2 regions of the Vibrio parahaemolyticus genome follow, and region 2 is predicted to be linked to the other one. Evidence: predicted binding sites of a transcription regulator. Region 2 holds the regulator's gene; the other holds the start of a gene.

Region 1 (7,931 bases), 750 kb from region 2:
CTCTGAACTCTACATCTTGAAGTCACTTGGGTATATACCTTGATACGTTGTCGAAGAGGAGTGTCGCGATGGATTTAAGCAATGTAGGCAATCTGGATAGCATCATTTTGTTGGGGATCGTCAACGAAAAACTACGCTTAGAGTGCGACAGTTTTGACGAGTTGGCTTCGGTCTACGAAATGGATGTTGAGTCGGTGGTGGGCAAGCTTGATATGCTTGGTTATCAGTACGACCCACTCACCAATCAATTCAAAGCGTACGAACGCTAGTCTCAATCGATTCCTTGTTGTTAAGCCATCTTGATGCCGTCAAGATGGCTTTTGCATTGTTGTCTCGCCGTCGCGAAGAAGGCTTGCAGATAACGCTTATCTTTTTCAGAGTTACGCGTTGCTGCGAACAGACGACGCCACAAACCTTTGCCAAATGGTTTACTGGTGATTAACCCCTGACGAGAAAACTCGGATATCGCCCAGTTTGGCAGCGCCGCAACGCCCAACCCTGCCGAAACCATTTGCACCAGCATTAAGGTATTGTCCGCTTGCTTCCATCTGGCAGGCTCGACGCCGGCCGGCTGCAAGAAGTGCTTAACAACGTCCAATCTTTGTTTTTGAACCGGATAAGAGAGCATAGTTTGATCGGCAAGATCTTGTGGTTCGATAATTTCTTTGTCAGCTAATGGATGATTAGTCGCAGTAATTAGGCGCATTTCGAAGTCAAACAACGGTTCATAATGTACCTCAGAACGAGGTTGAATATCCGACGTGATAACGAGATCTAACTCGCCAGCCAGCAATGCAGGTAGGGGCTCAAACCCAAATCCGGACGAAAAATCCAACGTGACGCTTGGCCACGCCAATTGATATTCCCTTAGAGCAGGCATGAGCCATTGGAAGCATGAGTGACATTCGATCGCCATGTGTAATCGACCGTTGACGTCCTCTTTCAAACTCGCCAGTTCGTTTTCTGCTCTTGCCAGCTTCGGCAAAATATCTTCCGCGAGGCGCAAGAGAATTTCACCCTCAGAGGTAAATTTCACTGGGCGAGTTTTGCGTAAAAATAACTGACCGCCAATACGAGATTCGAGATCTTTGATTTGGTGAGAAAGAGCGGATTGCGTTAAGTGCAAGGCAGTAGCCGTAGCAGTTAACGAGCCGGTGTCTCGAAGCGAAGTTAATGTTCGCAAATGTTTTAGCTCTATCATGAATCCCTTTCATCCTTTGTGGTTCGCCGTGAACGAATTCCTATCCCAGTCAATAACGGCTCAATATGGTTTCTTAATGCTCTGCCTTGTTGAAATACTCAATAGCTAATTTGAATTTTTGATTTAAGAATAAACACTTATCAAACAAATCCACTTCACTCGCAAGCAATTTTTTATTGCTGTTAAAACGTATTGATTGACTGCGACAGACATAACTAACTTAACGACAAAAAATGGATATGTAAACGTCTAGACGTCTATTGTTGTGATTTATTTGCGAATGAAATCGACCCATGATGAATTTTTTTAATAAACAAGTTGAATAAATGGACGTTGTCCAAACGACAGAGGAGAGAGATAGTTTAGCCATCCAGACATCTTGTGAACTTAGAGAAAGATGCTCTGACCTAAACAAATTGAACAAGATTGAACAAGATTGAAAAAGGAATAGGGACATGGCTACAACAACGCACATACTCGGTTACCCACGCATCGGTGAAAAACGAGAATTAAAATTCGCTCAGGAAAAATACTGGCGCGGTGACATCGATCAAACAGAGCTTAAAAAAGTTGGTGCAGATCTGCGCGCTAAAAACTGGCAAACACAAACAGAGGCTGGTTTAAGTTTTACTACCGCTGGCGACTTCGCTTGGTACGATCATGTATTGACGACGACGTTGCTATTGGGTCACGTGCCAAAACGTCACGCAGGTGGTTTTCCTAATCTCGATACGCTATTCAAAGTGGGTCGTGGTCAATCTCAAGCGGGTTGTGGTTGTGCGGGTGCTGCAGCATCGGATATGACTAAATGGTTCAACACAAACTACCACTACATCGTACCTGAATTCAGCAAGGACGATACGTTTGAAGTGAGCTGGCCGCAACTGTTTGAAGAAATCAACGAAGCAGTCCAAGCTGAGCATAAAGTGAAGCCGGTATTGCTCGGCCCAGTTAGTTATCTTTACTTAGGTAAAGAGGTAGAAGAAGGGTTCGATCGCCTGACGCTACTGCCACGATTGCTTACGGCTTACCAAGCTATTTTGGCTAAGCTGGCGAGCCAAGGTGTTGAGTGGGTTCAGATTGATGAGCCGATTTTGTCGCTTGAGCTAGAAAAACAGTGGGCTGACGCGTTCAAGCTGGCATACCAAGTGATTCGTAGCGATGTGAAAGTGCTGCTAACGACGTACTTCGATTCTGTCACCGATACCCTAGACAAAATTATTGAGTTACCAGTAGACGGTTTGCACGTTGATTTGTCTGCCGCTCCTCAACAGCTTGACGACGTGGTTGCCAAACTACCAGAAGGTTGGGTGTTTTCTGCCGGAGTTGTGAATGGTCGTAACGTGTGGCGCTCGGATTTGAGTGCGCAACTTGAACGTCTACAGCCAGTCAAAGAGAAATTGGGCGACAAGCTTTGGGTGGCGAGTTCATGCTCTCTATTACATAGCCCAGTTGATCTGGAACTGGAAACAGAGCTAAGTGAAGAAGTGAAAAGCTGGTTTGCATTCGCAAAACAAAAAGTGACAGAAGTCGCTTTGCTTGGCCGAGCACTCGACGGTGATCAAAATGCGATTCTCGCTTGTGATACCTATAGCCAGCCAATCAAAGCACGTAAAACGGCAACACATGTGAATAAGCCCCAAGTGCAAGCTCGTTTAAACAGTATTACAGCGTCACTTGCCGAGCGCAGCGCACCTTACGCGGAGCGTGCTGCGCATCAAGCTGAAGTGTTGGGTTTACCTTTGCTGCCAACCACGACCATCGGCTCTTTCCCTCAAACGGGTGAAATCCGTGTTCAGCGCAGTGCTTATCGTACTGGTCAGTTATCTGAGTCCGACTATATCCAGGCACTTAAAGGACACATTGCGGATGCCGTAAAACGCCAAGAAGCGCTCGACCTAGATGTACTTGTGCATGGTGAAGCAGAACGTAACGACATGGTGGAATACTTCGCGGAGAATTTGGCGGGCTTCCAAACGACGAAATTTGGTTGGGTGCAGAGTTATGGCTCGCGCTGTGTGAAACCTGCCATTGTGGTTGCCGACATTGAGCGTGAAAAGCCGATTACGGTTGAATGGTCGACGTACGCACAATCGCTAACCAGCAAGCAGATGAAAGGCATGTTAACTGGCCCAGTGACGATTCTATGTTGGACGTTCCCGCGTGAAGACATCACACGTCAAGAAATCGCGCAACAACTGGCATTAGCACTGCGTGATGAGGTTTCTGATTTGCAAGATGCAGGCATCAATATCATTCAAATCGATGAGCCTGCGATTCGTGAAGGTCTGCCGTTGAAAAAGCGCGATCACAAAGCGTATTTAGAATGGGCGGTGAATGCATTTAAGATCTCAGCAGCGAGTGCAAAACCAGAAACTCAGATTCACACTCACATGTGTTACAGCGAGTTCAATGAAATCATCGATTCTGTTGCAGCGCTCGATGCGGATGTGATTACCATTGAAACGTCACGCTCGAATATGGAACTGCTTAAAGCGTTTGAAGAGTTCAATTACCCGAACGAAATCGGCCCAGGTGTTTATGACATTCACTCTCCAAACATTCCGACGGAAGAGTGGATTGAAGGCTTAATCAAGAAAGCGGCAGAAAAGATTCCGGTACAACGTTTGTGGGTAAACCCAGACTGTGGTTTGAAAACACGTAACTGGGCAGAGGCGGAAGCTGCACTTGCCAACCTTGTGTCTGCTGCGAAGAAGCTTCGCGCAGAGCTTGCATAAGGTAGCTCGTCACCAATTTAAAGTGGCTAATAAAAAAGCGGAGACCATCGTCTCCGCTTTTGTGTCTTTTATTTAATGTCCGCCTAGCTCACAAACGACGGCTCTCGTTGTCGTCGGGCTTGGGCGACAAGCAAATGACTGTGTCTATTTGATTTTGCTACAGGTTTGCTCTGAAACCAATTCATCAGCAATTAACTGACCGCGTGAGTTACGCACTTTCAATCGGTACATCAAACCCATATCAATTTGCTCTCTTACCGACGGCGTATTGCAGTATGTATAAATACTGGTATTCAGTACTTGGTTTAATGGTTTAGCACCTAAAGCATCGTCGTTGTAAATCATCATCATTTCTACCACGTTCTTGTTAGAAGAAACACGCATGATTTGCAGCGGACCGTATTCCAACGGCAGTCCGGCAGACAAGACACCAGCACGGTTAGACGCCATTAATTCAAGTTGGCGTTGGTTGTCATTGTTTGATGAACAACCCGCCAATGCACCAAAGGCGAGGAAGAGACACAGTAATTTTTTCATAACTTAAAACACTTTTTTGAACGGTTTTACGATCACGTTTTCGTAAACGCCCGCCGCCACATAAGGATCGGCGTCAGCCCATGTTTTGGCATCTTCCAAAGAGGAAAATTCAGCAATGACTGTCGAACCAGTAAAGCCGGCTTCTCCTGGGTTATCAGAGTCGATCGCTGGCATTGGACCTGCGGTAAGTAAACGACCTTCATCTTGAAGCTGTTGCAAGCGTTCTAAATGTTGAGGACGAACGCCCATACGTTTTTCCAATGAGTTCTCGACGTCCTGAGAAAAGATGACGTACCACATAGCATAGTTCCTTAATTGGTGGGGTAAAGTGTTAATTTAACGTCTTTTTTGAACCTCTCACAAGTGAACAATAGAAAATGTGAGATTCTTCCTAGCAATTCGATTTTATGACGACTTAGCTTTGCACTGGACGTGGTTTGCCTTCACTGTCGATGGCTACATAGTTAAAGGTTGCTTCGCAAACCATGAAACGATCTTCGATGCCGTCGACTTTCACTGGTTTCACCCAAACTTCTAGGTCAACGCTCATCGATGTACGGCCGATTTTCTTACACACGCCGTAACAACAAACCACGTCACCTACGCTGACTGGTTTTTTAAATGTAATGCTTGAAACAGAAACGGTAACGACGCGACCAGAACAGATCTCTTTCGCCAGAATCGCACCCGCCAAGTCAAGTTGAGACATTATCCAACCACCAAAGATATCGCCGTTTGCATTTGTATCAGCGGGCATTGCAAGGGTACGAAGCAGAAGCTGGCCTTTCGGAGAGTTAAATTCTTGGCTCATAGTGACATCCTAAATCTTCAAGGGCGCTCAAAAAAAGCGCAAATATGGTGTGCCAATAAGAATACTAATGCAGTAATTATTGGTCCGTTGAACAAAACAGCGACCCTAAGGTCGCTGTGAATAATACATTTGCGCGGATTATAGCAAAATTGAGTTTTTAATCATCAACCGAGACATCGGAGGAGTTATTTTTCTCTTCCTTTGGCATGTGCTTGTAAATGTAGACACCAGTAGCAATCATGTAGGCGAAGGTGGCGATCAGCATTCCAAATACTTTGAAGTTAACCCAAACATCCAGAGGTAGCTCGTAAGCGATGTAAATGTTTAGGCCTGCAAAAAATGAGAAGAAGCCTACCCATGCCCAGTTTATCTTCGCCCAAATCGCGTCAGGTAGCGTGATCTCTTTACCCAACATGCCTTTGACGACCGATTTTCCCATTAAGTGGCTGGCGGTTAAGCCAACGGCAAGCACCACGTAAATGATAGTGACTTTCCATTTTATGAAGTTGTCGTCATGGAAGAAAATGGTCATGCTACCGAATATCGTGACGATGACAAACGTGATCAGTTGCATCTTCTCTACTTTCTTATACAGCGCGTAGGTCACGATAAGTTGAACTGCCGTTGCAACGATGAGTGCTCCAGTCGCTACATAGATGTCGTACATCTTGTATAGAGCGAAGAAGATAATGAGAGGAATAAAATCAAGGATTTGCTTCATGTTGCCAAAAACTACCGAGTTGTTGAGTTGCTGACAGTCTAGCGGAATCTGGCGTAATGTGAATAGCTCAAGGGATTTGGATAAAAAATTGCCGCTCAATGAGCGGCAATTTATTGATATGTTTAAGGCACCTAAAAAGGCGAAATCTTGCTCGTTAGTACAGATAGCTTGGTGAGCTTCTGTAGGCTTGACTCATGGCTCGAGAGCTAAACGATTCTTTCTTACGCCACACGTTGGTATTGAGAAATCAGAGACTTTACGTCTTCCAAATAGCCTTCTCTCAACAAGTTATCGACGGTGGCTTCTAGCTCTTCATGCGTCATGGTGAAGCAAGTTGATTTGCCTGTCATTAGGCTCAAATATTGGTGATACTCTTCCTCGGTGTAGCGTCCGATTCTATCTAACAATAGTGCTTTTATTCCGTGATGAATCAAGCCGTAATATGTGTGTCGGTGAAGTAACATAGCCATCTCCTTATCAAGCTTACTGACTGCATAACAGCAAGCTCAACGCTCTGGATAATTCGGTTTGTACTTCAGTTAAGCAGTTTTAATGCCAACTATTCATTCGCAATTTGATAACTGTTCGTTACGCTGATTTTATCGAAATGAAGCCATCTCATCAGTACATCACGCAATGCGTTGAGTGTGGTTGGCTTTTCCAGACGACCATCCATCAACTTAGCAATCATCTCGAGCTCTTTCTCTCCAGACTCGCCAGACAGGGCGATGATTGGCGTAGTTGGGGAGCACTGCTTGATTTTTTCGCTGGCATCAAACCCATTCATTACCGGCATTTGAACATCCATCAACACCAAATCGACCTGATGTGATTGAAACAGTTCCACCGCATTTGCGCCGTTATTGGCTTGTAAACTATTGACGCCAAGTCGGTTTAGGTACATTTGAACCAAAGTACGTTGCACCTCTTTATCATCGACAATGAGCACAGTTGGTGCATCTTTGTTGATTTGTACGACAGGTTCTGGACTTGGTTTAGTTTTGACTTTCTGATTCCAGTTGTAAAAGTTTGGCGTTCGAAGCGTTTCTACTTTCGGTGCATTTGGCACAACCGGAAAATGCAGATAAAACTCGGTAAATTCATTAGTTATCGATTTACACTCAATTCGACCACCAAAAGAACGCATCACACGCTGACAGTAACCCAAGCCAAGCCCGCTACCGCCGCTTTTCTGGAATGAGAAAAAGTCATCAAAGATTTTGTGTACGATGCTGTCATCAATCCCAGGCCCTGTATCGCGGAAAACAAGCGTGTTTTCATAAGGGCCGACGAGGGTTCTGATTTCAATTTGACTATCGGGATAGGAATCAAAATAGTAAATCGCATTGCGAATCAAATTGAAAATGACAAAGTTAAACAGCGTCTCGTTGATTTTGGCGACAAAGTCGTTTTGAGTCGGAAGTTTCACCCTTTCGATGATGTGTTCGTTTTCAAAACCGTATCGACTCACCGCAAGATCTACAGCTTTATGAATCGAAGTGAGCGAAAGGGGTTCATGCACAGCAGAAGTATCGCTGACTTCGCGCAAGATGATGTCGATGAGTTGGCGTCCACGCTGAATTGCTGCTTGGCCTTTTTCTATATCGCTTCTGATCTTGTCATCGGATGCATTGCTATCAATGTGCTGTTTCAGCGCTTCAAATTGAAGCTGAACTTGCGCCAATGGGTTGCGCATTTCATGGGCGATCGAGTTGGCTAACGCGCGGCTTTGACGAATCTTTCTATCAGACTCAATCGTATTTTGTACGCGGATCAACAATGTTTGTAGTGCTGAAATCTCTTCGTTCGAAAACAGTTTGTTATCGCTTTTGTGTGAAGAAATCAGCAAATGTGAAACTGACTTTTCACGGCCAAACAGAGGCATAACAAGTGCCGTGTTACTCGATCTCATGCGTTCATACA
Region 2 (7,931 bases):
AGTATGTCGATGAAGAGTAACGAACATACTGACGCATTGTTCAAAAAGAATTCATATCATAAAAAGAGCACCTGACCAGAAAATCAGGTGCTTAACACATTTATCTGGTCTAATCTCTTTTATTATCGGCTTTTTAAGGATATTGCTCGCAATCTTACCTATGAAGATTGATTTCTATCCTTTAGAATTTATGCCCCCCTTACCTAAAAATAACAAAGAGAAACGATCCATGTCTGAAGACAATCGCCAAGCAGCCACCCCAGAAGAAGAACATCGCCAAAAAGCTCTGGATTACCATGCTTACCCAACCCCAGGTAAAATCGCTGTCGAATTAACTAAACCAGCAGAAACTGCTGGTGACCTTGCTCTTGCATACAGCCCTGGCGTGGCTGAGCCTGTACGTGAAATCGCACAAAACCCTGACAACGTGTACAAGTACACGGCGAAAGGCAACATGGTTGCGGTTATTTCAAACGGTACCGCTATTCTTGGTCTAGGTAACCTTGGCCCACTTGCCTCTAAGCCTGTAATGGAAGGTAAAGCGTTACTGTTTAAGCGTTTTGCTGGCCTTGATTCAATTGATATTGAAGTGAAGCATCGCACGATCGACGAGTTCGTTGATACGGTTGCGAACATTGCTGACACTTTCGGTGGTATCAACCTTGAAGACATCAAAGCACCAGACTGTTTTGAAATTGAAAAGCGTTTGATTGAGCGTTGTGACGTACCAGTATTCCACGATGATCAACATGGTACGGCTATCGTGACAGCTGCAGGTATGCTCAATGCTATCGAGCTGCAGGGTAAGAAGCTTGAAGATTCAACTATTGTTTGTCTTGGTGCTGGTGCTGCAGCCGTTGCGTGTATGGAGCTGCTTATCAAGTGTGGCGCAATGCGCGAGAAGATCTACATGCTGGATCGCAAAGGGGTGATCCATACTCGTCGTGATGATCTGAATGAGTACAAGCAACTGTTCGCAAACAATACAGATAAGCGCACACTAGAAGATGTGATCGAAGGTGCAGACCTATTCCTAGGTGTATCTGGTCCAAATCTATTGCCACCAGAAGCGTTGAAACTCATGGCTGACAAGCCAGTTGTATTTGCTTGTTCGAACCCAGATCCTGAAATCAAACCTGAGCTAGCACACGCAGTGCGTGATGACTTAATTATGGGTACTGGTCGCAGTGATTATCCAAACCAAGTGAACAACGTATTGTGTTTCCCTTTCATTTTCCGTGGTGCGTTAGATGTACGTGCGAGTGAAATCAATGACGACATGAAGCTGGCAGCAGTTGACGCAATTCGTGCATTGGCAAAAGAGCCTGTGCCTGAATCGGTACTAAAAGCTGCAGGTGTTGAGAAGCTAGAATTTGGCAGCGACTACATCATTCCTAAGCCAATGGATCCACGTCTGCTACCTCGCGTAGCAAAAGCGGTAGCTCAAGCGGCAGTAGATTCCGGTGTTGCTCGTATCGAGATGCCAGAAAACTACATGGCAGAGTAATTTACTCAGCCACATTGAACACAAAAATGGGACGCATTGACGTCCCATTTTTTATATCTCCAAAAACTGCCCCCGGCGCAGCTCCTAAAGCGGATGAATTTGTAAGCAATTATTCGTCGTCAAATGCTTCGAATTCGATACCCATCGCCGTCATTAACGCTTTTGCTTCAGTTGGAATGTCATCCGGTCTGTCTTTACGAAGGTCTTCATCCGTTGGTAATGGCTGACCTGTATATGCGTGCAGGAATGCTTCACATAGTAGTTCGCTGTTGGTTGCATGGCGTAAGTTATTGATCTGACGACGAGTACGCTCATCAGTCAGCACTTTTAAAACTTTTAGCGGGATAGAAACGGTAATTTTTTTTACTTGTTCGCTTTTTTTACCGTGCTCAGCATATGGGCTAATGTATTCGCCATTCCAGTCAGCCATTGCACACCTTCATTTATGTAATAAGTTGAAAATTAATATAGGTGCTGATTTTAGCTGCATTTACTGCCACAAGCAAAGACATATAGACGTCTAGAAGTGTTGACGTCTCATTTTTTGACAAGTAAAGTGAACAGAACAGTTAAGGAAGAGTGTTGTTCAGATAGATCTGACAAATTAGATATAGCGCATTCCTATTTAGAAGTCATCACCCGTGAAAGGATACACCCATGAGCACCCGCAAGCCTGCGACCATTGCTGTACGCACTGGTATCGAATCAGACAGCCAATACCACGCTGTTGTTCCACCAATCTACCTTTCAACCAACTATGGTTTCCCTGCTTTTGGTGAAGTCCCTAAATACGATTACACGCGTTCAGGTAACCCAAACCGTGGTTTGCTAGAGAGTGCGTTATCAGAGTTAGAGTCTGGCAAAGGCGCAGTGGTGACTAACTGCGGTACTTCCGCACTTAACTTGTGGGTATCGGCTTTTCTTGGGCCAGATGATCTGATTGTTGCACCGCATGATTGCTATGGTGGCACATACCGTTTGTTCAATACACGAGCTAACAAAGGCGACTTCAAAGTGCAGTTCGTTGATCAATCGGATGAGCAAGCTCTAGAGGCTGCACTAGCGAAAAAGCCAAAGCTTATTTTGTTAGAAACTCCATCGAATCCTTTGGTTCGTGTGGTTGATATTGCAGCGGTATGCGAAAAAGCCAAACAAGTGGGCGCTTTGGTTGCGGTCGACAATACCTTTTTGACACCGGTGTACCAAAAGCCTTTGGATCTCGGTGCTGACTTTGTTATCCACTCAACCACAAAATACATTAATGGCCACTCGGACGTGATTGGTGGTGTGGTGATCACCAAAACAGAAGCGCACGCAGAAGAACTTGCATGGTGGGGAAACTGTATTGGCGCCACGGGTACGCCTTTCGATAGTTACATGACGTTGCGTGGGATCCGCACTTTAGGCGCCCGTATGCGAGTGCACGAAGAAAGCTCTCAACACGTACTCAACTACCTACAACAGCAAGCTTTGGTCGCGAAGATTTACCATCCGAGTTTGCCAGATCATCCTGGTCACGAAATCGCGAAAAAGCAGCAGTCGGGTTTTGGTTCTATGTTGAGCTTTGAATTTGCAGGCTCATTTGAGCAACTTAAAGTGTTTGTTAAAGAGCTCGAACTGTTTTCTCTTGCAGAGTCGCTTGGTGGCGTGGAGAGTTTGATTTGTCACCCCGCATCTATGACGCATCGAGCCATGGGGGAAGAGGCGTTAGCGGAAGCGGGCGTGTCGCATCAACTGCTTCGTCTGTCTGTGGGTTTAGAAGATGCACAAGACCTGATTGCCGATCTCGCTCAAGCCTTTGTAAAAGCTGCTCAGTAATAGGAGAACTAAAAATGAGTGTACAACGTCAGTTACATAAATTTGGTGGCAGCAGCTTAGCAAACCCTGAATGTTACTTACGTGTGGCCGATATTCTCAAAGAATACTCTGTCGAGAATGATCTGGTGGTGGTATCCGCCGCGGGGAAGACCACTAATCGCTTGATCGAGTTTCTGGAAGGTTTAGACAAAGATGGCCGTATTGCGCATGAAGCACTGCAAGGCTTAAGACAATTCCAGTCGGAGCTAATTGAATCTTTATTAGAAGGCGAGGTGCAGACGCAATTGCTCGCTTCTTTGCACGATGAGTTCAGTACCTTAGCCGAGCTGGCTGCACCACTGACGGATGCGCAAAAAGCGGCAGTGTTGGGTCACGGTGAAGTGTGGTCTTCACGTTTATTGGCTGCCTTGCTTTCACAACAAAATGTTCCTGCGGTCGCACAAGATGCACGTGCATTTTTACGTGCAGAAGCTGGTACTCAACCGGAAGTTGACCGTGCGCGTTCTTATCCCCTGATTAAGGAGACGTTGGCGCAACACAGCCACAAACGCGTCATCATCACCGGATTTATGGCGCAAAATGAGGCAGGAGAAACCGTACTGTTGGGGCGGAATGGCTCGGATTATTCCGCAACCGTAATAGGTGCTTTGGCGGAAGTGACAACCGTAACCATTTGGAGTGATGTTGCTGGTGTTTACAGTGCGGATCCTCGTTTGGTGTCGGACGCATGTCTGTTGCCTTTACTGCGCTTAGACGAAGCGAGTGAACTGGCCCGCCTTGCAGCTCCGGTCTTGCATAGCCGTACGTTACAACCTGTCGCGCAAAGCACGATGGACTTAAGCCTCAAGTGCAGTTATCAACCTGAATCGGGTTCAACGCGTATTGAGCGTGTACTTGCTTCTGGGCGTGGAGCGAAAATCATCACTTCTTTGGATGAAGTATTGTTGATTCAATTGTCTTTTAGGCATGGTCATGACTTCAACAAAACCCAAAGTGATGTTTTAAAGTCTCTTCAACGTGCGCAACTCGAGCCACTCTCTTACGAAGCCCAAGCCGATCAGCAAAAATTACGCTTAGCGTACACCGCAGAGATTGCGACAGGTGCGCTGAAGTACCTACAAGATCTTGCAGTTGAAGCTGAAATCAAACTCAAAGAAGGCTATTCACTTGTGGCCGCTGTCGGAGCGGGCGTAACGAAGAATGCCAACCATTGTTTTGGTTTTTACCAAAAATTGAAGCACGCACCAGTTGAATTTGTTTCTGAAACTGAATCAGGTTTAAGCCTAGTTGCGGTACTGCGTCGCACCGATACCGAAGCATTAGTGCAGTTGATTCACAGCCAGTTATTCCAAGCGCAAAAGCGCGTAGCGGTAGCGTTATGTGGCAAAGGCAATATCGGTTCTAGCTGGTTAAATCTATTTGCGACTCAGAAAACAGAACTCGAAAAACGCCACGGTATGAGCTTTGACTTAGTCGCCGTTGTCGATAGTCAGACATATTGGTTTGATGAAAAGGGTATCGATGCGGCGGTGGTTGCCGACAGGTTTGATGAAGAAAGTATTGAGAACGATGGGGCGTGGCTGAGTCGGTTGGGCGATTTACAAAGTTATGATGAAGCCGTGGTATTGGACGTGACCGCGAGCAAAGAGTTGGCACAACGTTATGTTGATATCGCCCAACAAGGCATCCATTTAATTTCTGCTAACAAAGTTGCAGGCTCTGCCGACAGTCAATACTACCATCAAGTGCAAGATGCATTCGCGAAAATCGGTCGCTACTGGCTCTACAACGCGACGGTTGGGGCAGGGTTACCTATCAACCATACCGTGCGAGATCTGCGTGAAAGTGGTGATGAGATTGTGGCGTTATCCGGAATCTTCTCGGGAACACTTTCTTGGCTGTTCCAGCAGTTTGATGGCTCGGTGCCGTTTAATGAGTTGGTCGATTTAGCGTGGCAACAAGGATTAACAGAACCGGATCCGCGTGCTGATTTAGATGGCTCGGATGTCATGCGTAAACTGGTTATCTTAGCGCGTGAGTCTGGTCTGGATATTGAACCGGACAGCGTAAAAGTGGAATCACTGGTGCCTGAAGAGCTGCGCTCTCTGAGTTTGGATGAGTTCTTTGATAATGGCGCACTGCTCAGTGAGATTCTTCAAGAGCGTCTAACCAAAGCACAAAGAGATGAGCAGGTGCTTCGGTATGTGGCGCGCTTAGAGAAAAATGGCAAAGCGACGGTGGGCGTAGAAGCATTACCGCGCGAACATGCGCTAGCTAACTTGCTGCCATGCGACAACATTTTTGCGATTGAAAGTAAATGGTACAAGGACAACCCTTTGGTGATTCGTGGCCCAGGTGCAGGACGCGAGGTGACCGCTGGTGCAATCCAATCGGATCTCAACCGCTTAGCTGGATTATTCTAAACTTTGCGAGATACCTAAAAACCCTGGAATTCATCCGGGGTTTTTTATTCCTTCCTCAGTGCCATACTTAAAATAAGATTCGCCATTTTTAAACGTTGTTATGAGTAAATAGCAGATGCGAATTAACTTGAACTGTCCTCATTATTAACGTGAGAAAAATTCATAATCACAAGGTTGACATTAAATCACATTCAATACATTCTGTAGACATATAGACGTCTAAACGTCGATTCAAGGATTTTGATTTCGTGGCGGAGTGCCACAGGGAGAGTAAGATGGGATACACGCACGCAGGCCATATCGACGCCTTAAACCAGAATATTGCTGAGTTGTCAGATAACATTAATGTCTCGTTTGAGTTTTTTCCGCCAAGCAGCGAAAAGATGGAAGAAACGCTGTGGAACTCTGTGCATCGTCTAAAAACGCTCAAGCCTAAATTTGTTTCGGTAACATACGGAGCAAACTCTGGTGAACGTGATAGAACTCACTCCATTATCAAGGAAATCAAAGCAGAGACCGGCTTAGTTGCTGCGCCTCACCTCACTTGTATCGATGCAACACGTTCAGAGTTGATTGAGATTGCTGATGATTACTGGAATAACGGCATCGAAAATATCGTTGCGCTGCGTGGTGACATCCCACCTGGTGGCGGTGCTCCAGATATGTATGCTTCGGACTTGGTTGAGCTACTAAAATCTCGTCACGATTTTGATATTTCTGTGGCGGCTTTTCCAGAAGTGCATCCAGAGGCAAAAAGTGCTCAATCGGATCTGCTAAACCTAAAGCGTAAAGTGGACGCTGGTGCGAACCGTGCCATTACTCAGTTCTTCTTTGATGTGGAATCTTATCTGCGTTTTCGTGACCGCTGTGTTGCGGCGGGAATCGATGTAGAAATCGTTCCGGGTATTTTGCCAGTATCGAACTTTAAGCAAGCCTCACGCTTTGCAGCGCAGAACAATGTTAAAGTGCCAGGATGGATGAGCAAACAGTTTGAAGGTTTGGATGATGATCCTGTGACTCGCCAACTTGTAGGTGCAAGCCAAGCTATTGATATGGTTCGTGTACTAAGTCGCGAAGGTGTAAAAGATTTCCACTTCTATACGCTGAATCGTGCGGAGATGACTTATGCGCTATGCCATACTTTGGGTGTTCGCCCTCGTGTAGCCGTAGAAGCGTAAATCCGGTTTCAAAAAGACAAAAGGCTTGCCAAGTGGCAAGCCTTTTTCGTTGTCTCTAAGTAAAAGGAAATTAACCAATCACTTCAAGTTCTGTTAGGACTTCTTCTGCCCAAGTGATCCACGTTTCACGTAACAGTAGGTTACGACGAAGCGTTAGGCGCTCTAAACGAGCTTGTTTGTCCAAAGTTGAAGGCGTTGCGTAGTAAGCAGCTTCAATTTCTTTGTAGTGAGAAACCAGTTTACGAGACTCTTCAACAAGTTCTGCTAGTTGATCACGGAAAGGTGTTGATGGTTGAACAGCACAAGCCATAAGTTTCGCTGAAAATTCATCACGAACGGTTGGGTGTGCAGTTGGTTGATCAAACCATTCTCCAAGAGCGCTACGGCCTGCATCTGTGATGGAGTAAACCTTACGGTCTGGTTTGCCTTCTTGAGGTTCTAGTACGCAAGTAACCAGCTCTTTCTCGGCCATTTTATTTAGTTCACGGTAAACTTGTTGGTGGCTTGCTTTCCAGAAGTAACCGATGCTAGCAGAGAATTCTTTAGTGATATCGTAACCGGTTGCGTCGCGAGTGCTAAGAACAGTTAAGATTACGTGTGGTAATGACATGTCTTCAATCCAAATGGTCAATAAACTTGTAAACAAGCTACTTACACTTTCAGCTGCGCTCTTACTGGCGCTTGAGTTTTTTAATGTATAAGTAGCACCAACAAAGTTGGTCCTGTCACCTTAAAGCCGTTTATCACCTAGAGATGGGGATCCCCATCAGGGCTGGAGCAGGTATGATTGGATTTATGAGCTCTCAGCAGGCAAGTAGTATATAAATAATAAGCATGAAGTGGAATACTAGGACAAAATTACCCTGAAAAACTAACATAATACTCAATAGAGTTATTTTGTAGTTAATAATTCTAATTTGTTGGTATTTTATGGGTTTTTTGTGGTATAAATATCTGGTTATTTGCTGCGCAATTATGTGGTTGGAAGTTATGAATATAAGAAAG

What was found. The regulator MetJ, encoded in region 2, represses methionine synthesis genes. The targets are predictions, from matches to a motif close to TTAGACNTNTANANGTCTAA.
Region 1: metE (5-methyltetrahydropteroyltriglutamate--homocysteine S-methyltransferase) is a predicted target of MetJ. The motif match lies at 1,443-1,462, and genes of this name have one in related genera.

Annotation. Positions count from the first base shown of each region.
Region 1 covers NZ_UHIL01000001.1:2,263,530-2,271,460, reverse strand. The annotation lists gene DYB02_RS11780 (DUF4250 domain-containing protein) at 69-269, shown strand; gene metR (HTH-type transcriptional regulator MetR) at 290-1,201, opposite strand; gene metE (5-methyltetrahydropteroyltriglutamate--homocysteine S-methyltransferase) at 1,657-3,939, shown strand; gene DYB02_RS11760 (GspS/AspS pilotin family protein) at 4,084-4,476, opposite strand; gene DYB02_RS11755 (YciI family protein) at 4,480-4,776, opposite strand; gene yciA (acyl-CoA thioester hydrolase YciA) at 4,892-5,287, opposite strand; gene DYB02_RS11745 (septation protein A) at 5,445-6,008, opposite strand; gene DYB02_RS11740 (hypothetical protein) at 6,230-6,472, opposite strand; gene luxN (quorum-sensing autoinducer 1 sensor kinase/phosphatase LuxN) at 6,568-7,931, opposite strand, start outside.
Region 2 covers NZ_UHIL01000001.1:3,011,915-3,019,845, reverse strand. The annotation lists gene bfr (bacterioferritin) at 1-20, shown strand, start outside; gene DYB02_RS15445 (malic enzyme-like NAD(P)-binding protein) at 230-1,507, shown strand; gene metJ (met regulon transcriptional regulator MetJ) at 1,617-1,937, opposite strand; gene DYB02_RS15435 (O-succinylhomoserine (thiol)-lyase) at 2,165-3,325, shown strand; gene DYB02_RS15430 (bifunctional aspartate kinase/homoserine dehydrogenase II) at 3,340-5,748, shown strand; gene metF (methylenetetrahydrofolate reductase) at 6,024-6,926, shown strand; gene DYB02_RS15420 (PadR family transcriptional regulator) at 6,997-7,536, opposite strand.